Regions from separate parts of the Shewanella sp. DC2-4 genome, predicted to be linked through region 2. Evidence: predicted binding sites of a transcription regulator. Region 2 holds the regulator's gene; each other region holds the start of a gene.
The links. The regulator MetJ, encoded in region 2, represses methionine synthesis genes. The targets are predictions, from matches to a motif close to TAGACGTCTAGACGTCTA.

Region 1 (6,737 bases), 280 kb from region 2:
TCGCTTCAATGCGTTAACTGTGAGTAATAACAGTGCGATGCAACAACTGGAAGACCGTAAAAGCCAAATCAGTACCGAAGCATTCCATGAAGAGTTAAAAGAACCAGAAAAGCACTGATCTCGCATAAAACAGTAGTATTAATCTTTTCTCTACCCCATTAAGGAATTCAATCATAATAATGGTTAATTTTCCGCTCTCAGTAATGTCCCTTTGTTTAACCTAGGATTCATTACCGCAAGGACAAGAAGCCTGTTGTTGCACACTGGGTAAATGACATAGGTTGCTACAGTTAATTAAACCCCACAGCAGTTTCTCGCTGGCACAAACGCGTACTTTTTTATCAAGAAAATGCAAACGCGATAGTCGATGTATTTCCCTTCACTTGTTATTGCATTGTTTAAAAAAATACTCTCTTCACAACAAATACGACTTAACTACTAGGACAACTAGGCTAGACCCCTTAAATAAAAATACGTCAATAAACATATAAAATCTATTTAATCAATACGATATAAATACAGCCATCATTTACCTTCCGTTAATCCTTTCTAGAATAAATACCCGTTTGGCCAATTGCGACATATTAACGGGACTCGTATCTTCAGGTCTGAATTTGGGATGCAAGTTGCTTTAAGCAGCCCAAGATATTTGATGCAAGGAGTCACCCGTGCCAAATACCTCTATACGCTTTTTGGTGCCGCTGATCTTGCTCTGTAGTTGTATGACTTCAGCACAAGAGCTGAATGTCAACGAGTTACCCGTAACCCTTCAGGCATTACTGGAACGTTCCGGTCGCGATAACCTTATCGAGCTGGTTCAACAAGGCACTGCCAACCAAGGATTACTGTTCCAGTCTGGCAGCGATAACAAGGCCGATGTAACACAAGTGGGCAATGATAACGATGCGCTAATCACACAGATTGGTTCAAACAATGAAGTCCAACTACTGCAAGTCGGCAGTCAAAATACGGCTTCAGTGACACAAATTGGCAATGACAATCTCGTGCAACTGAACCAACTAGGAAGCGGCAACTTTTCGATTCAACAGATTGCGGATGGTGCTGCAATCTCAATAACTCAATATTAAACAGGGAGCGTCACATGAAATCACAAGCTAAAAAATCACTTATTGCTTTGGCCATTGCAACAGGTTTAAGCGGTCAAGCTTTTGCTGCCAGTACAGTGAGCGAAATTAGCGTAGTACAGTCAGGCCAAGCCCAAGACACTTTAGTCTCACAAACGGGTGGCCTTAACGCCGCTGCGGTTGTACAAACAGGTAGAGATCAAACCGCAACCGTCATCCAAGACGGTGTGTGGCATGAAGCGGCTATTAATTCAACGGGTGATGATAACAAGGTCCAAATAACGCAACAAGTTGACTGGCATGTGGCAAGTGCAAATGTTGTAGGTGACAACAACAATGTAAATGTGTCGCAAGATGGTTTCTTTAACCAAAGCAGTAACGATGTTACTGGCAACGATAACACGGTATTCGTTAACCAATTAGGCGAAGTCAACGAAAGCCAAGTTGAAATCACTGGCGCTGAAAACAGCGTGTTTGTTGAGCAAGAAGGCGACGCAAACTTTGCAGTTTTTCGCGTTGAAGGCAGCAACAACGACGGTAAAATCACACAAATCGGTGACAACAACCAAGCAGGTTTAATCGCTCTCGACTTAACCGCTAACGTGGGTAACAACAACGACGTTTCTGTTAATCAAGCGGGTAACAATAACTTTGGTGCAGCGAAAGGTATTGCAGGTAATGACAACACAGTAGACATGGTCCAAAAAGGTGATAACCATGTTGGCTTCGTTTACGCACTGGCCGGCAGCGAAAACGATATTTCAATGGATCAAAAAGGTAACGGCAACACGGCTTATCTTGCTATGACAACGGGTGATGACAACAGTGTCGATATTACCCAAAATGGCAGCAGCAACACTATCGGTGATACTTTAGTGGCAGATATCCAAGGTGATGATAACGATATTACTATCACTCAAAAAGGCGATGTCAACGGTGCAGAGTTCCAAGTATGGGGCGATAGCAACGACGTTGACTTGAAACAAAAAGGCGATGCGAACTTCGCAACCTTTGGTGCATACGGTGCAGATAATGACTTCGATTTATCTTCTAAAGGCGATAACAACGAAATCATTGCTTTCGCTGATGGTCAAGATAACAGTATTGAAGTTAGCCAAGAAGGTGATGAGAACTTTGCTTATGTAGATGCCGTGGGTAGCGATAACGAAGTTGATGTTGAGCAAGATGGCGCTGAGAACGAAACATTGATTTCTGTTGCTGGCAACAACAATGCCGATGTCAGCGCACTTCAAAGTGGCGATCTTAACGTTATTGACCTGATTATTGAAGGTGATGAAAACACCGCGCAAATTACTCAATCAGGTAACGGTAACTGGGTAGGCGGCGATAGCGACACTTCATTTGCTTCAAATTCATTTGGCGTTAGCGGTGACAATAACAGCCTGTCAATCACTCAAACGGGTAATGACAACTTAGTGTTAGGTTCTCAAGCGGGCACTAACAACAGCATCAACGTGAACCAATCAGGCAATATGAACGTTGCCACTTTAGTGCAATACTAGTCAATACTGTTAAACCACCACAGCTAAACTCTTTGGTGGTGGTTTATAAAAAGGGTGTTAAACAAAAAGCGGGAATGTTTAAATAAACATTCCCGCTTTTCTATGTTGATATGCTAGTAATCATTAACATTAACCACTCACAGCGAAAAGCTAACGACCAATATCTTTAACTGACTAACTGCACAACTCAAAGTGAGTTTGATAGGTTTGCGCCCAACGTAAAAGCTCAACCCGATTACGAGACTGGGTCTTGCGGAAAATAGAAGAAATATGCGCCTTCACTGTATGTTCGCTGATACATAACCTATGAGCGATTTCTTTATTTCTCGCACCACTCGATACGAATTGAATGATAGTGCGTTCACGGGATGTCAGCATCTGCAGCATAGCCACAGTATCAGAGGGCATTTCATTATTACCTTCTAACTTTTGTACGACACGGCGGAACATTTTGCTTAGCAAAGTTCTATCGTACCAAAGTTCCTCTGCCACCATTTTACGTAAACCCGTTAACATCAGATCCATACGTTGATCGGCAAATAAAATACCTCGAATGCCGAGCAACATTGCAGATTCTTGGTCTAAGGAGTCTCGCTCAACTTGATACAGCGCCACAGGAAAATGTGACACTAATCGCGAAGCTAACAGAGGTATCCCTTTGTTATCTAATGCTGAACCTTTTTGGGTGATCAGATAAAAACTACGGCGACTCTTGTCTAAATCCAGTTCTGCCGCATGCTTTACTATACGCGTTTTCAAACCTATGGATTCAGCGAGTAACGCTAAATGACATGGCGCGGCCATTTGGTGTAAAAAAACCAATTCATTAATTGTGCTCAATGACTCTCCTCCCTGAAAAGTATTCTCTATTGCAAAATGGTATGTTTGACTCGTCTTTTTAGTTAGATTTTTCAACATTCCATTAACCTAGTTAATTCTGACTAGTTAACGATTGAAAAACATCACCCAAATGTACTATTCCCTGTTTAATGCTAGTAGGTTCGACTAACTCACCACAATAAAATGGAATAACAGTCAAAAATACCGTTTTACTTGGCCAACGCCCAGCACCTAATACTTTCCAACTATGACGTTATCAATCCAAAGTTGCAACACAAAGAAAACACAATAACAACACTAAAGTATGACAACTCAATGTCATCACACTCACACCATATATTTCAGGGAAGAAAGTCTTACAACTCAAACAGAGAGCATCACCCACTTTTAGCCGCTAAATCCTCTGCTTGAGTCTCGCGATTTGTTTATCTTGAAAACGAGACAGTAAAGCTAACGCGACAATAGCACCAATGAGGGCAAGAAACATGTCAGATTGGGTATCCCATACATAGCCTTGAGTCCCTAAAAAGGCTTCAGCCCCTTCGCCAGTTGCCACGGCAACCCACCATTCGATCAGTTCATAAAACGCCGAAAAAGCGAGTACAAAACAAGTGGCAAGAAACGCACACCAAGCCCCAGGTTTAACAGCTTGATTACGCAACATAATTTCACGGGCGAGCATGGCTGGGATAAAACCTTGCGCAAAATGACCCACTTTATCGTAATTATTACGTTCTGAACCCATCCAATCGGCAATCGTGTCGAATAACGGCACTTCAGCGTAAGTATAATGAGCACCTACAAACAACACACAGCAGTGTATTAAGACGAGAAAATATACTAAAGGTGTCAGTGGAAAACGTTTACGAGTAAAGAATAAAATCGGTACAGCAATCAATGCAGGCAAGGCTTCGAGCCACCATGTGAAAGGATCTGCGGGTTTTATCGCCGACCACACCAAAACTGAGAGGTAAATACCGCACCATGCGATTTTGTTATTCAATGTTTCTTCCTCTTATGCGATATTGTTCTAAATTTAGAATATTAACTTTAGCCATCTAGCCCTCCACACTGAGCAAAAAAAGTGCTACTTTGGTAGGTGAAGGTTGTGAGCATATCATAAGAAACATTTCTATTAATTAGAGGGTACCCATATCATGGCGAAACATTCGCTGGACAAGGATAAGATCAAGATCCTGCTGTTGGAAGGCGTCCACCAATCTGCGGTCGATGTATTTGAACGTGCGGGATACACCAATATCGAATACCACAAAGCTTCCTTAAGCGATGAAGCCTTACTTGAGTCCATTAAAGATGCGCATTTTGTGGGACTTCGTTCGCGTACCCAATTAACTGCAGAGGTGCTGAAACGTGCCGAGAAGTTAATCGCGATAGGATGTTTCTGTATTGGAACCAACCAAGTTGACCTTGCCACCGCCGAATCCCTTGGTATCCCAGTATTTAACGCTCCCTTCTCAAACACTCGCAGTGTTGCAGAACTCGTGATTGGCGAAATCATTATGTTGATGCGGGGTATCCCTGAACGCAACGCTATCGCTCACCGTGGCGGCTGGATGAAAACCGCAGCGGGCAGCTATGAAGTGCGTGGTAAAACCTTAGGTGTGATTGGTTACGGCCATATTGGTACTCAACTTGGCATTCTGGCGGAAACCTTAGGTATGCGCGTCGTGTTCTTCGATATCGAAGACAAACTGCCACTAGGTAACGCACAACAAGTCCATTCGTTGGAACTCCTATTAGCACAAGCTGATGTAGTAAGCTTACATGTCCCTGAAACTCCACAAACAAAAGACATGATAGGCGCTGCCGAGTTTGCAGCAATGAAAAAGGGCAGCATCTTTATCAACGCATCACGCGGTACTGTCGTCGATATTGAAGCTTTAACCGTTGCGTTAAAAGAACGTCACCTCGCAGGTGCAGCAATCGATGTATTCCCCGTTGAACCACAATCGAATGACGATGAATTTATCAGTCCTCTACGCGGTTTAGACAATGTTCTACTCACGCCGCACGTCGGCGGTAGCACGGCCGAAGCCCAAGAAAACATTGGTATCGAAGTCGCAGGTAAGCTCACTAAATACTCAGACAACGGCTCAACCGTTTCTGCGGTTAACTTCCCTGAAGTGTCATTACCAACCCATAAAGGCACCTCGCGCTTGCTGCATATTCACCAAAACCGTCCGGGCGTGTTGATCAAGATCAACCAAGCCTTCTCGGAAAAAGGCATCAACATCGCCGCCCAATATTTGCAGACCACTGCAGAAATTGGTTATGTCGTGATGGAAGTAGATACCACTCAAGCGGAAGAAGCCTTAGTTGAACTCAAAGCGATTGAAGGTACATTGCGTACCCGCGTGCTGTTTTAAACTTTAAACTCCACTCGCTTTAAGCCTATCGACTAAAGCACACATAATAAGGCGCACAGATCATTCACAGATATGTGCGCCTTATGCTTTTGAGCCAACTGGAATTCCGTTACAATCTAGCCTCTCACATCGTCTTCATTTTCAGGATCTCGCTATGACTATTTCAGTTTCTACGCCCCATTGGGATCTGGACGCTACCTTGCCTCCACTTATGCTTGCCAACTTATCTCATTTGGGCCTCATCAAAGTCGTTGGAGAACAAGGCCGCAGTTTTATCCATGGCCAAGTGACCACAGACATCAGCTCATTGGCCACAGATCAATGGCGCTGGGGCGCGCATTGCGATCCTAAAGGTAAAATGCTGGCCAGTTTCAGAACCTTTGCCATTCAAGATGCACTCTTTATGTTGATGCCAAAGGATGCCATCGAAGTCGATTTACCCCAGTTACAAAAATATGCCGTTTTTAGTAAAGCCACCCTAAGCAATGCATCCGCTGAGTGGACTCTGCTCGGGGTTGCCGGTGAACAGGCAAGCCAATTCGTGAACAAACATTTTGGTGACATTCAGCAAGAGCTCACACTCATTGAAAATGGTGCGATTTTAAAAGACGCCGAACGTTTTATTTTAGTATTAACACCAGATGCCGCAGCAGCTTTAGTTGCGCAATCGGAACTGAGTGTATTTGACGCCAGTGCATGGCAAGCGTTAGAGATTGCAGCGGGTTACCCCAACCTTGCCGCCAGCCATGCCAGCCAGTACGTACCGCAGATGTGTAATCTACAAGCGGTTAACGGTATCAGCTTCAATAAGGGCTGTTACATGGGACAAGAAACCATAGCGCGAATGAAATATCGTGGTGGTAATAAACGCGCCCTGTATATTTTGCGCGGTCACACCAATC
Region 2 (6,737 bases):
TGTGAGTTTAAAGCCGAACAGGACAACAGCATTGAGGTTAGTCACCACAGGCGCGCTCGCCGACGAACTGTGGGGCGCGATCAAGGTAAAGTCGGTGTGGGATGCATAACTTGAGCGTACCGCTAAACTCACTTCGGTATTAAACAAAGGCTGCAGAGTGCGCGAATGTAATACTGGCGAGCCTAAACGCGCGAGGCGATCGGCTTCGGCAAGTGACATGCTTTTCAGTAACTTGGCATCGTTGATTTTATTAGGATCGGCGTTGAACACCCCTTCCACATCGGTCCAAATAGTCACGCGCTCGATATCGGCGAGACTAGCAATCAGGCTGGCACTAAAATCTGAACCATTACGACCAAGTAACAAGGTATCGCCACGCTCGTTAGCGCAGATAAATCCTGTGATCACTAAGCGTTCATTGGGATGTGCAGCTAATAGGGCTTGTACTTTAGCGCGGGATTCCTGTACCCGAATTTGTGGCACAGCGGCTTCATCGGCCACTAAAATTGAACAGGCATCCACATGGCTTGCTGCCACGCCAGATTCGCGCAGCAGCGCCGCCATTAAACGTGCCGACCAACGTTCGCCAAAGCTCACCACATGGTTGATTTGGTATTCATTGCGCTCATCTAAGGACAACAAGCTGATGAGTTGCGCTTTATCAGTGGCCAAACGCTCACGCAGATCGCGGGCTTGTTCATTCGACAACAACTGCTCAATCAACCCCTGTTGGTAACTGATCAGCACTTGTAATTCTTCTTGCCATAGCTGACCCGCATCACGCAGCGCTAATAATTTATACAGGAAATTCGTGCTCTTACCCGCCGCAGAGACCACCACGAGATCATCACTATGACCGTGGGTTAACAGGATATGGGCGACTCGGCGATAACAATCGGCATCCGCTAAACTGGAGCCACCAAATTTATGTAAGTGACAACGTGCCATCTATTATTCCTCTACTGACAAGCCGCAACGGCGGCTAATCCTGCTTGAATATCTGCAACTAAATCGGCGGCATCTTCAATACCCACCGATAGACGCAATAGGGTGTCCTTAATACCAGCCTCGAAGCGCGCCTGCGGCTCCATGGCTCTGTGGGTCATAGTTGCGGGCACGGCCACTAAACTTTCGACGCCACCTAAACTTTCCGCCACGCTAAATAAGCTGAGTGCACCTAAAAAGGCCACCACTTCGGCCTCACCGCCTTTGAGCTCAAAACTCAGCATAGCGCCAAAGCCCTGTTGTTGCTTGGCCGCAATGGCGTGACCAGGGTGATCCGCAAGACCGGGGTAATAGACTTTGCTCACCACAGGGCTTTGGGTTAATACCTCAATAATACGCTGGGCATTGGCTTGATGCTCGCGAATACGCACCGCTAAGGTACGCAGGCCGCGCAGGGTCAGATAACTGTCGAAGGCTGACCCCGTTAAGCCTAGAGTGTTCGACCACCAATGTAAGCTTTCGCCGATTTGCGCGTCTTTGGCGACCACAGCGCCGCCGACCACATCGCTGTGACCATTGATATATTTAGTGGTGGAGTGGATAACGATATCCGCGCCTAACAATAGGGGTTGTTGCAATATTGGCGATAAAAAAGTGTTATCGACCACCACCAGCGCGCTGACCTCATGGCTCGCCTTAGCAATGGCTTCGATATCTACCACACGCAATAACGGGTTCGATGGGGTTTCGAGCCACACCATCTTAGGATTCTGCGCAATGGCGGCGGCTAACGCTTGGCTGTCGGTTTGGTCGACCACAATGAGCTTAAACTGGCCTTTCTTCGCCAAGTTGGTAAATAAACGGTAGGAACCACCATAGCAATCATGGGGCACAACTAATAGGTCATCGGGGCCGAGCAAAGTGGTCACTAAGGTGATGGCCGCCATGCCAGTGCACGTCACTATGCCAGTCGCCCCCTTTTCTAATTGCGCTAATGCTTCGCCTAAAATGCAGCGCGTTGGGTTGCCTGAACGACTGTAATCGAATTCGCGGGGATTTTTATGACCATCGAAGGCGTAATTAGTCGACAAATAAATCGGTGGCACAACTGCACCATATTGAGTATCGCTTTCGATACCCTGACGCACTGCCAGTGTGGCTAATTGACGCTCTGCCATGGGTGGACTCCTAAATTCGATAGACTGATAGAGATGTCTGGACGTCTAAATGTACCTAAGCCCAACGCCATCGTCAATAGGCGTGAAGACGTTTAGACGTCTGAACATAAAGAAATCTGTTTGCAATCACAAAGAAATAGTAGCAATAATTTGACTGTTCTTTGTAAGGGTTTAAAATCTGCCCCGAATTTAGCGTTATAACAGGTGAGTCAATGACTGAATGGAATGGGGAATACATCAGCCCCTATGCTGAACATGGCAAGAAGAATGAACAAGTAAAAAAAATTACTGTGTCTATTCCGCTCAAAGTGCTTAAGGTCCTCACGGACGAACGTACTCGTCGTCAGGTCAATAATTTGCGTCACGCCACCAACAGCGAGCTGTTGTGTGAGGCATTTTTGCACGCCTACACTGGCCAGCCATTGCCCAACGATGAAGATCTGTCAAAAGATAACCCAGACAGCATTCCCGCTGAAGCCAAGTTGTTAATGGATCAAATGGGAATCGAGTGGGAAGACATGGAATAGCGACTCGTCGCTTTCAAAGTCATATCACAGTGCTCATCAATAGGGATCGTTAACGATCCCTTTTTGTTTATACCCAAGCGACTTCAAACTTTAAATTTCACCATCTTGAGTTGGTTTGGGATATAGGAAATCCTATGTTTTCTATGATAGATCCACAGACACTCGCCTTAGCCTCGCTGGTCGTGTTTCTGGGCGCATTAACCCAAAGTCTTATTGGGTTTGGGCTTGCGGTTGTCGCCAGTCCTTTGCTGTATATCGTCGATCCACAACTTGTACCTGCGCCTGTTATTGCTATGGGTTTCTCCATCGCCCTGCTGACCTTAGTGCGTGAACGCGGTCACTTAGAATTCAATGGCTTGCAATATGCTCTCATAGGTCGCGTGCCCGGCGGTTTTATCGGCGCGAGTTTATTGCTGTTTGCGCCTCAACCCATACTGGGTTTATCCATCGCCGCCATTGTGACTGTCGCAGTGATCCTCAGCCTGTATAAATTCAGCCAGCCAGTGAATAAGAAAACCCTCTTCGGTGCAGGTGTGGTTTCAGGGATCTTCGGCAATATCGCCGCGATTGGTGGCCCACCGATGGCGATTTTGTTGGCAGGCAAAGATGCCTCGCAGTTTCGCGCAGCCCTGTCGGCCTTCTTCATTTTTAGCTCCATGATTGCACTGATCATTTTAGCGATCACAGGCTTATTAGAATTAAAACATCTGTGGCTGTCGTTGATGCTGCTCCCCTCAGTGATTTTAGGTTACTTAGTCGCAGGACGATTAGTGGGCCGTGTCGATAAAGAGAAGACAAAGATGGCGACGTTAGTCCTGTGCAGTATCAGCGCCTTAGTGCTAACGGTGAAGTCGGTTATCGAGTTATTACCCCAATAAGCGTCCTACTTATACTGGCAAACCTTCTCACGATTCAAACAATAAAAAAGCACTGACATTGCCAGTGCTTTTTCTTTATCTATCAATATGTAAAGCCAGCTTACACTCAGCTTAAATAGCTTTGCCCTGCGTACACAATAAAGTGTCTTAAGGCGAGTACACCCGTTAAGCTCGCACAAGCCACCATGATCATCGCGCCCTTAGTGTGGCGAGTCGCGGCGGGTAACAGCATAAACAGCAATGGAATACCAAAGCCAATTCCGACAACACCTATCCAGAACACGCTTGCCCATAGCCCAGAAGTTAACGATGCTAAGGCCGCAGCAGCCGCGCCGCCCTTGAAGTACAAGGCGCAGAACAACATGAACAGGAACAGAATTTCAATCGCCATCACAGGCAATTCTAAACCGTGCATCTTCACTAAGGTTTTGTCGTGGCTGTCCGTCTTAAACATCAGCAACGCCAGTACCGCATTGGCCGCAGCGCCCGCCGACAAACCCGACACTAAAAACAGCGCAGGCAGTACCGCAGTGTTGAGCATAGGATAAGCATTCATCGCCGAAATTAAGAAGCCAGTGTAAGCCCCTACGCCAATGGCGAGGACAAACAACAATACTTCAATCAGCTTTCGAAATGGCATAAGTAACTTAGCGATAGGTGTTAGGAAACCCAAACCCCATTTTGGTAAGTCATCCCGCAGCACAATAATGGCGTACGCAAAGGCCAAGGGAGAATACGCCAGCAGCGCCAGCACCCCGATTGCCATCACAGACTGGAAGTTATAGTGAATTAAGATCAACCAAAAGTGGAATGGTTTGGTTAAGTCAAACACTAAGCAAGCTAGACCTAAGCTAATTGCTACAGGCCCAATAATGGCTGCCGCCTTAAGAATGCTGCTTTCAGCTCCCGCGCTGAGTTCCTTATTCGCCCAGCGTAAACCAATGCCAATCAATAAACTGCCCGCGGATAACCCCGCCATAAACAGGTAAACGGCGATGACCCAGTGCCAAGTGACAGGATCATATTGCGCCATGTCGCCCCAAGTATTGTTCATAATCAAATCCCCCCTCTTTTGGTAGGAACGCGATATACCCTAGGTTTAGTGCCTAAATGGGTTTTATCTTGGTAAGTGATTTTAGTGTTGAGCATGATGGCCACTTCACTGCGTGGATCATTGGCATCGCCAAACACTAAGGCATCGGTTGGACACACAGTCACACACGCTGGCTCTTCGCCCCGTGCTAAACGCGTATCCTTACAGAAGTTACACTTATCCGCCGCCTTGGTTTCTGGGTTCATAAAGCGCACTTTATAAGGGCACGCTGCCACACAGTACATACAGCCGACACACTTCTCGGTATGGATAGAGATAATGCCGTCTTCACCCACATAGGCCGCGCCTGTTGGGCACACCTTAACGCAGGGTGCATCTTCACATTGCTGGCAAGATACCCTGTGATATTTGAAATGCAGATTGGGCATCTCACCAAAGGGGCCTTCCACACGCACTTGCAGACGAGTTACGCCTTCGGGTACACCATTTTCACTGCGACACGCCACGTTACAAGCTTGGCAGCCGATGCACTTATTCTCGTCGTGCACCATTACATATCGTTTATTCATTTAAGCCTCCGATTAGCGCTTTGCCAGCGTGACGCCCGTGGTGTGCACTGTCATGCCACACACAGGAGCAGTAACGTGCGGCAGTAAGTTACCGCAGTGGATACCTTTGCCCGTTGCTCTGACCAACTCTTTGTTTTTAGAACCAAAGCCCATGTAAGCAAACACAGTATCTTGGCGAATACCCGGCGTGACTAAGGCATGGCCTTCTTCGGTGCCTACACTGCTGGTGAGGCGGATTGGGTCGCCATTGCTGATCCCTAACTTACCCGCAGTAACAGGGTGAACCCACACAGCGTTATCCGACATCAGGTTAGCGAGCATAGGCACATTGTGGGTTGCGCCATTGGTGTGCACCGCCACTTTGCCTTGGATAAAGTACAGCTCATCTGCTTTTTTAAGATTCACTTCGCGGAACTTGATCACCCCACGGCCCGGTGCCATGGCTTCCACTTTCGCGGAAGTGAGTTCAATTTTGCCACTCGGGGTTTTAAAGGTCAGTGCGCTGGCGTAAGTGCCGTCTTCATCGGCAGGTCGAGCATTGGGGTATGCCTTAATAAACTCGGCAACCATCTTAGGCTCGCACAACATAATTGGCTTACCGAAGCTCACAAAACCTTCGTCTTTGATCCGGCGCAGCAGGTCAGTGTCGCGGTTCACCTGCAGCATTTGCAGGGTTTCCATGTTTTCCCATGGATAGAACTCGCCAAGGCCCATAGCCACACCCACATCCTTAAAGATCTGCCAAGAAGGCTTAGTATCACCTAAGGTTTCAACGACCCGTTGGCGCACATAATAGGCCGGATTTTTACCTGACTTATCAGCAATTTCTTCATCACGTTCAAGATAAGTCGACTCAGGTAAAATCACGTCCGCATAGGCGGCGGTTTCGCTGATATACACATCACACACGGCGATAAAGTCGAGCTTTTTCATCGCTTCAACAACGCGCGCCCTGTCTGTCATGGTTTGCATTGGGTTAGTGCGTGACATCACCCAGCCGTGTAACTGGTAAGGAACAGCGCTTAATGTGGCATCGAGAATAGTTTGGTAAACGCCGCCCGATGTCCACATCATGGCGTACTGTTCTTCCACCTGATCGATACGTTTCGCTGCTGGTTTTGGCATGTCTTTCACGCCAGGTTTTGCCAATACGGGCGCAACCGCTTCACCGGCAAGCTTGTTGTAATCACCGGGTTTCTGGCCGATATAAATCCCGCCCTTACGCTCGATGTTACCAATCAAGACGTTAGCGGCGTAAAGGGCGCGGCGCATCTCAAACTCTTCGGTGGTAAAGGTGGCTCTGTGACCAAAATCGACCACTGCATGGGGCGCTTTAGCGGCATATTCGTGGGCGATACGACGGATGTCTTTGGCAGGCACATCGGAGATGGTTTCAGCCCATTCAGGGGTATAAGCTTTCACTTCGGCGGCAAAGGCTTCGAAACCTTCCACATAACGCGCGACAAATGCCTTGTCGTAAAGATTATCTTCAATCAATACATGGCATAACGCCAAGGCGACGGCCACGTCGGTACCGGGGCGAATGGCATACCATTCATCGGCCTTGTCGGCCACAATGGAGAATC
Region 3 (6,737 bases), 3.4 Mb from region 2:
GCAAGCAATAAACAACGGATGCATAAGCATCCGCTGTTACTAATTCAATAAGCTCAGTAAAAAAATATTTCACTCAAGCATAATATTAACCAAGGCGGCGACGTAGTTCTCGCGTGGCATCGACCATGTTTTTCAGTGCGGGTTCAACTTCATCCCAAGTACGGGTTTTTAGGCCGCAATCTGGATTAACCCATAGCTGACGTACGGGCACTTTTTGCGCCGCTTTCTCGATTAAGTGCACCATGGCCTCCACACTTGGAGTGTTTGGCGAATGAATGTCATACACACCGGGGCCAATTTCATTTGGATATTCAAAATCTTCAAAGGCGTTGAGTAACTCCATCCGTGAACGCGAAGTCTCGATAGTAATCACATCGGCATCCATGGCGGCAATCGCGGCAATGGTGTCATTAAACTCGCTGTAACACATGTGGGTGTGGATTTGAGTCTCATCAGTCACGCCAGCAGCGCTGAGTTTAAAGGCATTCACCGCCCAATCTAAGTAGGCTTGCCATTCACTTTGTTTCAATGGCAGACCTTCACGGAAGGCGGGCTCATCGATTTGTATAATGCCAATACCGGCATTTTGTAAATCCACCACTTCATCACGGATCGCCAGCGCCAGCTGAGTCGCAATCACATCGCGGCCGATATCTTCACGGGCGAATGACCAATGCAGAATCGTCACCGGGCCAGTCAGCATGCCTTTTACAGGCTTGTCGGTGAGACTTTGGGCAAACTCGGCCCAATCAACCGTCATCGCCTTTGGACGGCTAACATCACCATAGATCAACGGCGGCTTAACACAGCGTGAACCATAACTTTGCACCCAACCATTTTTGGTAAAGCCAACACCCGCAAGCTGCTCACCAAAGTATTCCACCATATCGTTGCGCTCGGCCTCACCATGAACCAGTACATCGATACCGAGTTTAAGCTGGCGGTCGATTGTATCGCGGGTGACTTGCTGCAATTGCTCTGTATATTGTGCATCACTCAGATCGCCCTTGCGCCAACGACTGCGTAGTCCACGGATTGCTGGTGTTTGTGGGAAGGAGCCAATGGTGGTGGTCGGCAACAGAGGTAAACGGTATTTCTGCTGCTGCACTGCTTGGCGTACGCTGAAATCACTGACGCGCTCATAATCGGCAGATGTCAACGCGGCAACGCGGGCAATCACTTGACTGTCGGCGGCCTGCGCTTTCGCCTCACGGCGCGCCAAACAGGTTTGCACAATCTCTTTTGCCGCGGCCGATTCAGGTGCCAGTAGCAATTGGCGCACATTGGCCAGTTCGAGTAATTTTTGCTTCGCAAACGCGAGTTGTTGACGCAGCGCAGGCTCAAGCGTGGCTTCCACCTCTAAATCCACAGGGCTGTGCAGGAGTGAGCAAGAAGTACCGATCCACAAGCGATCTCCGAGATCACGGGCAACCGCGCCTATGCGTTCGGCAATTAAATCCGCCTCTGCCGCCCACACGTTGCGGCCATTGACCACACCCGCCGACAAAATTTGATCTTGACCAAGCGCATTGGCAAAGACTGCCAATTGATCCGGCGCTGTGACTAAATCGACATGCAACCCCGCGACCGGCAAGGCCGATACCAGCACTTGATGGTGTGCGATACCGCCGTAATAACTGGTAAGAAGGATCTTCACCTTCGCAGTGCTGAGTGCTTGATACGCCTCAATGATCGCCGTTTGCCATTCGCCATCCAATTCCAATGCGAGAATGGGCTCATCGAGCTGTACCCAATGCACTCCCTGAGCAGCAAAACGCGCCAAAATGTCAGCATAAGCAGCTAATAAATTGGGTAATAAGCTTAACTTATCAAACTCTTGGCCCACGGTTTTAGCAAGGAACAAGTAGCTAACAGGGCCGAGTAGCACAGGTTTTACTTTATAGCCTAAGGACTGCGCTTCACTGACTTCATCGAAAAATTGCTCATAGGCAATCGAAAACACTTGGTTTTGGCTGAGCTCAGGTACCAGATAGTGATAGTTAGTATTGAAATACTTGGTCATTTCAGAGGCTGGCGCATCTTGGCCCGTTGGCGCTCTGCCGCGGGCAACACGGAATAAAGTATCGAGATCGATTGTCCCTTCACCACGATGACGCTCAGGAATGGCATTTAAAGTCGCGCTTAAGGTCAGCACTTGATCATAAAAGGCAAAATCACCTACGGGAACTTGCTCAATGCCCGCAGCAGCTTGCCACTGCCAATGGGTGCGGCGAAGTTCACTCGCCACTTCACGTAATTCCACCTGAGTGCTCTCACCACGCCAGTATTTTTCTAAGGCAAATTTCAATTCACGACGACGCCCAATACGGGGAAACCCAAGACTATTTAATTGCATACTCTATCTTCCTTTATTTGAGATAAGCCACATTCGGCACTTGCACCCACCAGATTGTTTTCTCTTGGCACTTTTCAGCACTTCAGCCTTGATAAATAACAATGGGCGTCTGGACGTCTAGAAGTTTATTGTGTTAGTCTCTATGCCAGCAACCGAATTGATTTCAAGCACAACATGAGCGAAATTCACTTGGAGTGAACATGATCGAACTAAGACACCTGCGAACCTTAATGGCCCTGAAAGAAAGCGGCAGTTTGGCGGGCGCAGCCAAAAAACGTTTTGTCACTCAATCCGCCCTCTCCCACCAGATTAAGGAGTTGGAGCAAAGGATTAACTCGCCCATTTTTGTGCGTAAGAGTAAGCCACTGTCATTCACCCAAGAAGGTGCACGCCTGCTGCATCTGGCCGAAGAAATTTTGCCTAAAGTGTTAGAAACCGAGACAGATTTGAAGAATGGGCTGGAAACCGAAACCAATCAGTTGCGTGTCGGCATTGAGTGCCATAGCTGTTTTCGCTGGTTAATGCCTGTAATGGAGCAATTTAGGCAAGATCATCCGGCAGCCGAGTTAGACTTGTCGAGCCGTCATCTGTTCGACTCGCTCAATGCCTTAGAAATGGGTGAACTGGATATTGTATTAACCTCAGATCCTGTGCCTGGGCATTCACTCGCCTACCAGCATTTGTTTGATTTTGAAGTGAGGTTAGTGGTTGCTAAGGATCATCCTTTAGCGAAAGAAGCCTATGTCACCCCTAAGCAATTAGCACACTTGCCTATTATCAGTTATCCAGTGCCGTTGACACGTTTAGATATTTATCGCCACTTTTTAGAGCCTGCGGGCATAGAGGCGGGCGAGCAAAAAACCTGTGATTTAACCATGATGTTATTGCAACGCATCGCCTGTAAAGACGGCATAGCCGCACTGCCAAGCTGGTCGATTAATGAAGGACATGGACTGAGTCTCGCTACGGTAAAACTCGGCCAAGAAGGCCTGAAACGACCGCTATTTGGTGCCTATCGCCGCCACAGTGCTAACTCTGCATTGATCCAAAATTGGTTACAACTGGTGGCGAGGGAAGGTTTATCCCGCCAGCAGAAGACGAATTAATGCGGGTGACATTGAATAAAAAAGCCTGCGAATGCAGGCTTGTTTATTGAGTCAAATGACTATTTCATAGCATCGACAAATTACAGCGGATTCATCAACAATCCACGCATAGACAAGACACGGCGCAGTATCAACCCTGATGAATTAGGATTACGGGTCTGACGCAAATTATGGGCGATCATAAATTCTTGACGCAGATCCTGATCGAGATCTAACGCCTCGAACGCTTCGATGGTTAAGGTCTGTTGTTGATTATCAATCAATGACTTAATCACACTTAAAGGAAATGACTGTTCGGCATTAGCATTTAAATAGGCAAATGCGGTCAGTGCGATAATTTGGCCGAACACACTGAACAGAGCTAAGGTTTGTACTTCGTCAGCATCAACCTCCACACCTTCCATATCCGCTAAGCTATCTACCGCATCCGTTGCAATATCTTCAGTCAGCTTCCAATAACCTTGGACCAACTTTTTATAGGGCTGTGGCAGTTCATCGAGGCGTTCTTTTAAATAGAACGTAAAAGCGTAGCGATAGATATTAACTTGACCTAAGCGGATCAAAGCTTCTTTCAACGAACGAGTTTTGTGATTTTCCACTACAGCAGCCTGTGCGGAATTACTGCGCATAAGCATGTGCGCTGCCAATGCGGGATCGCTCGAGATAATGTCAATCACATTACGAATGTCGCCTTCAGCAAGGATCGCTTTTTTGAGTGGAATTAGAATTCCTCGGCGGCCAATCACTTGCTCTTCGTTCGCTATGATAGCTCTAACTTGAGTAAAAACCTGTTGCTCAAGATCAGTCATAAGACACTTTACACCTGTTTATTAACAATAAGATGATTCGGTTACAGCTCACATCATACCTAAAATACTAAGAATTTCAGCCATAAACAGCAGAGTAAAATATAAATTACTCCTATTTAGTGATGACTGCCCGCTAACACTATAGATAACGACAATTAAACCACTCTACTAAAACGATATTCAAGACTATACCTATTTTAAGATTTATTCTTTGAACTCAGCGTAAAAAATAAAAAGCCAGACTCAGTCTGGCTTTGTTATTAGATAGCTCATTAATAATTAGAAGCGGTAGCCCACAGTGAAACGAATATCACGGCCTCGACCAGAATAGTAACTATCCCCCCAATCGCCACCGTAATAACCTGCACTGACATAATCTTTATCGAATACATTATCGATACGCAGACTTGCAAGCCAAGCATCACGATTATAATTCAAGGCTAAATTACCAAGCACGTAACTTGCTAGCTTATCACCTTGATTAGCGTTATCGCCTTCAATAAAACGATCACCCGTGTAGATAGCTTCGGCAAATACTTGGAAATGCTCAGCAAAATCCATGCTGACATAACCGCGTCCCGTGTGTTTTGCCACCCAAGACAGCTCTTTGCCATCGTTAGCACCATCGGTAAATTCGGCGTCGGTATAGTTATACTCTAGCCCGAGTTGCAGCGCTTTAGTGATCTGCCAATCCCAATCGGCACCCGCGCCATAACGACGAGAAGCGTCGGCATTTACGTTTGCACCGTTGAAATTTCCACCTATGGGTTTAACTGCACTCGAGTCATAAACAATTTCATCCTCTAAATCGAGACGATATAGGCTGACTCGCAGGGTTTGACTAGCGACAGCCCAATCCCAACCCGCCTCATAGGAACGGCCTGTTTGCGGCTTTAAGCCAAATACGCCCGGCGATGTATAAGCTTGCTCATCCACTTTGGCAAAACGGAAGTTATCATCGGCGCGCACATAGAGTCTGTGCTCCGCAGTTGGGCGGTAATTTAAACCCAGTTCGAATGCGTGGGCATTTTCGTCTAAATCCATGCCATTAGGATAAACATTGCCATCGACTAACTCATCGGTCACCCGCGCATATCGTCCACCCACAACGTAACTTAAAGTATGACTTAAAGGCACTGTAGCTTGTAGATAGGCGCTTTGCATTTGCTGCACATTACTGCGCGCCATAGTGTCAAAATCAGCCTTGCCACGGCTGATGTCTAAACCTGTGACTAGGTTTAGCTCGCCTTGACGCGTACTGTAATTCGCTAACGCTTTAGGGCTAAACATTAACAGTGAGCGTGTGTTATGGCTGTTCGCCCCCCAATTAAGAGAAGACACCAAGGTATCGCTATAATCTAAATCCGCCGCCAGCGCCCAGTTTTGATTAAGCTGATGCTGGTAACCCGTTCGCGCCGCAGTGGTCATCTCGTGGGCATACTCTACCTTATTTAATGAAGCACGGGGATCGTCTTTAAATTGCTTTTCAGTAAGCGAGCCCGGATTTTCACGATCGTTATCGTAGTAGCTGGTTTCAACAAAGAAGGAGTCTGTGGCTGTTTTATATTGAATGCGGCCAAGAATAGAGCCGGTTTCGTTGGCATTATGCTGGCGATAGTTGTCACCTTGGTTGTAACTACCGGTGAAAAAGTAACGCCAATCTTTGTTGATCGCGCCAGACACATCACCACGACCTTCATAGGTATCAAAACTACCGCCAGATAACTGCACGCTGCCGCCAGTATTTTCAGGGGACTTAGTGACAATATTAATCACCCCACCCACGGCTTGATCGCCATAAAGTACACCTGCACTACCCGATAAAATTTCAATACGATCCACTTGATTAAGCGGAATGGCATTAAGGCTAGGTGCGGCGATATCGATATTATTGAGACGACGACCATCAAGTAAAATCAGCGTGTTATTAACGGCAGTGCTGGCGCTAAAACCGCGCATCGCAAAGCTAGTTCCAATATTGTTATCCGAAATTTGAATACCGCTTTGACCACGTAAGACGTCGGTCAAATTAGTCGCGCCACTCATTTCAATCGCAGCGGCATCAATCACATTCACATTGGCGGCAATATTTAACGGGGTCTTATCAGAGCGGCCGATCACGACAAGATGCTCGTCGACTTTAGCTGTGCTGGTATCGTCAGCCGCCATAACGGGCGCGATAATTGAAAAACTGCAAAGGCTGCCGATCAGCAGCGCGATTTTTGTTGGATTTGTTCCCATTTTACCTTTAACTCCTGCAAGGAAAACGGGGCATTGACGCCACGATACCGTTAATTCAGTCGTAAATACTGACGGTGATTATCGCATTTTGAGATCTGCCCACCGAAATCTCAAAAACACCTTTAGGGCCGGTCTCCGGACTTAGGCTATGTTAATCCATTAAAGTTGGATTAACACGAGACTGACCTTTCACATTCTGACTTTCGGGTTCTGTCTTGAACACAC

Region 1: the regulator MetJ is predicted to act here: its motif matches at 4,500-4,517, upstream of serA (phosphoglycerate dehydrogenase).
Region 3: the regulator MetJ is predicted to act here: its motif matches at 2,467-2,484, upstream of metE (5-methyltetrahydropteroyltriglutamate--homocysteine S-methyltransferase).

What each region holds. Positions count from the first base shown of each region.
Region 1 is NZ_JABRVR010000002.1:3,512,503-3,519,239, forward strand. It holds gene HQQ92_RS16050 (DUF4124 domain-containing protein) at 1-118, shown strand, start outside; gene HQQ92_RS16055 (curlin) at 669-1,088, shown strand; gene HQQ92_RS16060 (curlin) at 1,103-2,608, shown strand; gene HQQ92_RS16065 (LuxR C-terminal-related transcriptional regulator) at 2,783-3,448, opposite strand; gene HQQ92_RS16070 (DUF2238 domain-containing protein) at 3,843-4,451, opposite strand; gene serA (phosphoglycerate dehydrogenase) at 4,606-5,835, shown strand; gene ygfZ (tRNA-modifying protein YgfZ) at 5,990-6,737, shown strand, end outside.
Region 2 is NZ_JABRVR010000002.1:3,793,038-3,799,774, forward strand. It holds gene HQQ92_RS17220 (bifunctional aspartate kinase/homoserine dehydrogenase II) at 1-948, opposite strand, end outside; gene metB (cystathionine gamma-synthase) at 960-2,123, opposite strand; gene metJ (met regulon transcriptional regulator MetJ) at 2,336-2,650, shown strand; gene HQQ92_RS17235 (sulfite exporter TauE/SafE family protein) at 2,785-3,528, shown strand; gene nrfD (NrfD/PsrC family molybdoenzyme membrane anchor subunit) at 3,635-4,582, opposite strand; gene HQQ92_RS17245 (4Fe-4S dicluster domain-containing protein) at 4,585-5,151, opposite strand; gene phsA (thiosulfate reductase PhsA) at 5,164-6,737, opposite strand, start outside.
Region 3 is NZ_JABRVR010000002.1:428,720-435,456, reverse strand. It holds gene metE (5-methyltetrahydropteroyltriglutamate--homocysteine S-methyltransferase) at 86-2,356, opposite strand; gene HQQ92_RS02565 (LysR family transcriptional regulator) at 2,557-3,462, shown strand; gene HQQ92_RS02560 (HDOD domain-containing protein) at 3,543-4,271, opposite strand; gene HQQ92_RS02555 (TonB-dependent receptor) at 4,551-6,512, opposite strand; cobalamin riboswitch at 6,621-6,737, opposite strand, start outside.